Desulfomonile tiedjei DSM 6799: one gene and its partner. The protein of the gene in region 2 interacts with the protein of the main gene of each other region in a pairwise test. Links are inferred from orthologs where the notes say so. Each region holds a gene or a part of one and is shown on either strand. Other genes may lie near its edges.

Region 1 (2,957 bases), 1.1 Mb from region 2 along the record:
GTTGCTGGGATTGAACAGATTGGCAAGAGAAACAGGAGATATCGTTGCCATCGGTATCAATTTCGAATCCCCTTCCATGAAGAGAAAAGACATCATCAAGGTTGAGAACCTGAGTCTCACCCGAGACATGCTCAATGTCGTTTCGCTAATAGCTCCCCACGCAACTATCACCCGTATTTATAACGGCTCTGTCATTGAAAAACACAAAGTCGAGATTCCCAAGCGGGTCGGAGATATCGTGATCTGCCCTGACAGGTTCTGCATAACCAATCACGAGGAAGTTCCGGGAAAATTCCTCGTCGTACGCGAAGACCCCATAACCTTGCGATGTTATTACTGTGAAACTGAGTTCTTTGGTCCTCTTATCAAGTACAAAGAAAAAGAGCTGTCTACCAGATAAGAAAAGGGAGCTCACAAATGGCTCCCTTTTCTCAATGTAGCTTGTAACTTCTGTCAGAATCATGGATTCCACAAAGCTGTCTTGGCCGGCACGGAGGCACGGCCACTACCGGCTCGTGGTTTGGTCCGGAGTCTCGAAAATCGAAATTTATCCCAGACCGTGGCACGTATTCTCATCATCTTCCCGGCCTGATTGTAGGGGCGGACCTGCGAGTCCGCCCAAATAAGGGCAGACACACAGGTCTGCCCCTACTCGGATGGAGAATCGTGGCACGATTGTTCTGCATTCGAGAATTCTGAGATAGTTTCTCTCTGCACCATCCAGTTCTTGGAAAATTTACCTTAGTACATTCCGCCGCCGGGCATACCGCCACCAGGCATTGCCGGAGCTTTTTCCTCTTTCGGTTTCTCTGCGACCATTACTTCTGTAGTCAGCATAAGGCTGGCAACCGAAGCAGCATTCATAAGAGCAAGTCGAGCAACCTTGGTCGGATCGATAATACCGTTTTCGATCAGGTCCTCGTACTCCTCTTTCTGAGCGTTGAAACCGTAAGATCCTTCTTTTTGCTTGATCTTGTCCACAACGATGGAACCATCATGGCCGGCATTTGCCGCTATCTGACGAATGGGCTCTTCCAATGCTCTGAGGACAATCTTGGAACCCACAAGCTGGTCACCGGACAGACTGAGATCCGTGATGGAGTTCAGGCACCTCAGGTACGCGACACCGCCGCCGGGTACGATTCCTTCCTCTACTGCAGCGCGGGTCGCATTGAGGGCGTCTTCCACGCGGGCTTTTTTCTCTTTCATTTCCGTTTCGGTTGCAGCGCCAACGTTAATCACGGCCACGCCGCCAACCAATTTTGCCAAACGCTCCTGCAGTTTTTCCCGATCGTAATCCGAAGTGGTTTCTTCGATCTGAGTGCGGATCTGCCGTACCCTGCCCTCGATCTTTTCCTTGGCGCCTGCGCCGTCAACTATGGTGGTGTTGTCTTTGTCGATGGATACGCGTTTGCAGCGGCCCAGATCGTTGAGGCTGACATGCTCCAGCTTCAGGCCGAGATCCTCGGAAATAACCTGTCCACCGGTGAGGATCGCTATGTCCTCGAGCATGGCTTTTCTGCGGTCGCCGAATCCGGGGGCTTTCACCGCACATGCGTTCAGTGTTCCTCTGAGTTTGTTGACGACCAGCGTGGCGAGAGCTTCACCTTCCACGTCCTCTGCAAGGATCAGCAAGGGACGTCCCATTTTGGCAACCTGCTCCAAGAGGGGAAGCATGTCGCGCATATTGGAGATTTTCTTCTCGTGAATGAGAATGTACGGCTCGTCCAAAGAAGCTACCATACGCTCCGGATCGGTAACGAAGTAAGGGGAAAGGTATCCGCGATCGAACTGCATGCCTTCGACCACGTCCAGAGAAGTTTCCATCGCTTTTGCTTCTTCTACGGTGATGACACCTTCTTTACCAACCTTTTCCATTGCCTCGGCGATGATGTTGCCGATGGTGAGGTCATTGTTGGCGGAAATGGTGCCGACCTGAGCGATTTCTTTCTTGTCCTTGGTGGGTTTGGACAGGCTCTTCAGTTTGGCTATAACAGCTTCAACGGCCGCATCGATACCTCTCTTCAGATCCATAGGGGAAGCGCCGGCAGCAACCATTTTGACACCTTCCCTATAGATGGCCTGAGCCAATACTGTAGCAGTAGTGGTGCCGTCACCTGCTACGTCGGAAGTTTTCGAAGCAACTTCCTTGAGCATTTGGGCGCCGAGATTCTCGAATTTGTCTTCCAACTCGATTTCTTTGGCCACCGTCACGCCGTCCTTGGTAACTGTCGGAGATCCCCAGGATTTCTCCAGGATGGCGTTGCGGCCTTTGGGCCCCAGAGTTGATTTTACGGCGTCAGCCATGATGTTAACGCCTTTGAGTATCTTGTCTCTTGCCTGTTGCTCGAACATAATGATCTTAGCGGCCATGTATGTAACTCCTTTTTAAATGTGTCAGTTTTCAGAATTGTTTTCTTGTGGAATTTCAGCGCAACAAGTTATTCTACGATCCCCAGTACGTCATCTTCTCGCATTATGAGGTACTCATTACCATCGATCTTAATTTCACTTCCCGAATATTTTCCGAACAGGATGGTATCGCCGGTTTTCACGTCCATGGGAACCAGCTTGCCGTCTTCGGTTTTCTTGCCGGGACCTACAGCAATAACTTTTCCTTGTTGGGGCTTTTCTTTGGCGGTATCGGGGAGTATGATCCCGCCTGCGGTCTTTTCTTCGGATTCTACTCTCTCCACAAGAATTCGATCATGTAGAGGACGAAATTTCATGGTCTACCTCCAGGCAATAATATCATGTACGAGTCGCGTTGTTAGCGCTCTGTATTAGTGAGTGCCAATATCGGGTGCAGTTGTCAACCCCTTCACCGAAAAAAAACATTTTTAATCTTGCGACACGAGTCATCGTGTACCGAGGAAGCCACGATTGGAAGCGTTCTTGACGTCCCATCAATCACGACGCTATTCTGGTCTGAAATAGTTCCGGGAGTGTGTCATGCA
Region 2 (2,924 bases):
TCACTTCGCCCTTGAGCACGGCTCCCTGAATGGCTGCGCCGATGGCGACAACTTCGTCCGGATTTACTCCTCTATGAGGCTCCTTTCCGAAGAGTTGCTTCACCTTGGCCTGCACCGCGGGCATTCGTGTCATGCCGCCCACCAGGATGACCTCATTGATGTCATTCGCTGAAAGGCCGGCATCTTTCATTGCTGTCCTGCAGGGACCGGCAGTTTTTTCGATGAGATCTTCCACCAGGGCTTCCAGTTTCGCCCTGCTCAATTTCATGGTCATGTGTTTCGGACCGGAGGCATCCGCGGTGATGAACGGCAAGTTAATGTCCGTTTCCATGGACGAGCTGAGTTCTATTTTTGCTTTCTCCGCCGCTTCTTTTAGTCGTTGCAGGGCCATTTTGTCGTTGCGCAGATCTATTCCTTGATCCTTTCGGAATTCGTCCGCAAGATAATCGATCAATCGCTGATCGAAGTCTTCGCCGCCAAGATGGGTGTCGCCATTGGTGGATTTGACTTCGAAAACGCCGTCACCTATTTCCAGGATGGAAATGTCGAAAGTACCGCCGCCCAGGTCGAAAACGGCGACTTTTTCTTCCTTCTTCTTATCCAACCCATAGGCAAGGGAAGCCGCTGTAGGCTCGTTTATGATTCTCAAGACATTCAGACCGGCTATCCTGCCTGCATCTTTGGTAGCTTGCCGCTGTGAATCGTTGAAATACGCGGGCACCGTCACAACAGCATCAGTGACCTCTTCTCCCAGATAGTCCTGAGCGGTTTGTTTCATTTTCTGCAGAATCATTGCAGAGATTTCCGCAGGGCTGTAATCCTTGCCTCGGACTCTAACGGCTGCGTCTGAGTTCTTTCCTTCAACTATCTTATACGGCAGGACCTTTATATCGTTCTGAACTTCACCGGAACTGAACTTGCGTCCGATCAGTCTTTTAATGGCAAAAAGCGTGTTCTCGGGGTTTGTTATGGCCTGGCGCTTGGCAACCTGACCTACCAGACGTTCGCCCGAATCGGTGAAAGCCACCATTGACGGAGTGGTCCGTCCGCCTTCGGAATTGGGGATGACCGTGGGATCCCCACCTTCCATGATGGCCACACATGAGTTGGTGGTTCCCAGGTCAATTCCTATTACTTTTCCCGGCATGTTTCCTCCTCGTTACCTCATTCAAAATATTTCTCGAGCACGATTGCTCCATATTACGCACCAGTGGAAACCACCACTTTGGCAGGTCTCAGTAAGCGATCCTGGTACATGTATCCTTTTTCGACTTCCTCCACCACCTGGTTGGGTTTGTTTCCCTCTGCAACCGGGACGCGCATGATAGCCTCATGCACATGTGGATCGAAGTTTTGACCGATGGCTTTAATTTCAGTCACTCCGTATTTCTTGAGAACGTCCGCAAACATCTTCGCGGTCATGGCCACTCCTTCAGTGAGCGCATGAGCCTTTTCCTCGTTGCCGCTGTGTTGTAGTGCACGCTCCAGATTATCGATCACCGCGAGTAAGTCTCTGAGCAGTTCCTCATTTCGATATTTCAGAAGATTGCTTCTCTCCTGGATGGCTCGTTTCTTATAATTCTCCAGGTCTGCTACGGCTCGAATCCATTTATCGCGGTTGTGCGCGGCTTCCTTTTGGGCACTCTCGAGAGGATCCACTTCTGGCTGCCGATCAGGCTCGGGTTCCGAACCGCTTTCTTTCTCTTCCGGACTGGATACCACCTGCGGAGCAGTGGGGTGCCGCGGCTCAATAGCCGGTTCGCCGCGATTCGAAATATTTGTTTCCTTACGATCCTGTTCCGTCAAATCTGCCTCCTCTCGGACCATTTTAAGATTACCCGGGGGCCCAACAGGGTTCACCAGGCAGTTTCCCGCCTCACACCCCTGATAGTCAGAAACACGAAGATACGGCAATTACATAATTTAGGAATAAAAATCGGAAGTTATCTCCGGTTTCCCTGGTACAGATGGCCATGGGGGGACGTTTGTCAAGTGGTATGCATGCGGGAATTTATCTTTCTACAGCCCCCGGAATTGATTAAATAGACGTTGTCTTGCGAAGCAAACAGAAACTATAAGAATTGCACGAAATTGACGTCCGATTGAGGATAGAAATACTGGTGGGTGCCAGCCTGCGGAGACTGTCTCAAGAGTCTCGAATGCACAAGAAATCGTGCCACGATTGTCCGTCATGGTAGGGGCAGACCAATGCGTCTGCCCTCAATTGGGCGGACTCGCAGGTCCGCCCCTACACTCAGGCCGGAATGATGATGAGAAATACGTGCTACGATCTGGGATAGATTTCGATATTTGAGACAGTTTCTCCGTGATCTTTCATATCCAATGATATCGATAGATTGTACCGACGGGGACAGCCAATCCCCAACCAATGTCTCGTGTTCGAGTGTCTGCTAAACCTCAGAATATTTGTGGCAATCTTTTCATGCTCTCCCATAGAGTACCGACAGGCGAGCAAGCTTTTTCGTAAGCTCAGGGGTTAGCTGCTCCGGAAGGAGCCTCCAGCGCCAATTGCCCTCTTTGACCGAAGGAAAATTCATCCGGGATTCGTTCCCCAACCCGAGCACATCCTGCATGGGAAACATGGACACCGCAGCAACAGACATCATTATCAGTCGTATCATATCCCAGTGCAACTCGTCGGGTGCCTCGTTCCGTCCCAGATACTCCCAGACTCGCTGCTTTTGCTCGGGAGAAGCTTCATGGTCGAACCACCCCCGAATCGTATTGGTATCGTGAGTCCCGGTGTACGCAATGTAGTTTTTCTCGAAATTGTGTACTGTGTATGGATTTGTGGGCTGGTCGTCGCCAAAGGAAAACAGCAGCACTTTCATACCGGGTAATTCGAATGTCCGCATCACCTCGCGAACGTCTGGAGTAATAATACCAAGGTCCTCTGCAACAAG

Evidence for each region. The genes of interacting proteins can lie anywhere in the genome.
Region 1: the proteins of grpE (region 2) and groL interact in binary tests that used the Escherichia coli proteins (3 or more experiments, as listed by UniProt). The link is inferred for Desulfomonile tiedjei DSM 6799 from one-to-one orthologs.

Annotation. Positions count from the first base shown.
Region 1 is NC_018025.1:3,071,291-3,074,247, reverse strand. The notes cover bases 58-2,941. They hold groL (chaperonin GroEL), read right to left. Parts: upstream 2,374-2,941; coding sequence 742-2,373; downstream 58-741. Other genes in these bases: groES (co-chaperone GroES), read right to left, coding at 2,442-2,729; DESTI_RS12870 (aspartate carbamoyltransferase regulatory subunit), read left to right, coding at 58-400. In the rest of the region: more of DESTI_RS12870, read left to right, coding at 1-57; DESTI_RS12855 (NUDIX domain-containing protein), read left to right, coding at 2,953-2,957.
Region 2 is NC_018025.1:2,009,982-2,012,905, reverse strand. What follows is about bases 4-2,854. They hold grpE (nucleotide exchange factor GrpE), read right to left. Parts: upstream 1,807-2,854; coding sequence 1,201-1,806; downstream 4-1,200. Other genes in these bases: malQ (4-alpha-glucanotransferase), read right to left, coding at 2,442-2,854; dnaK (molecular chaperone DnaK), read right to left, coding at 4-1,147. Outside these bases: more of dnaK, read right to left, coding at 1-3; more of malQ, read right to left, coding at 2,855-2,924. UniProt on the Escherichia coli protein: Participates actively in the response to hyperosmotic and heat shock by preventing the aggregation of stress-denatured proteins, in association with DnaK and GrpE. It is the nucleotide exchange factor for DnaK and may function as a thermosensor.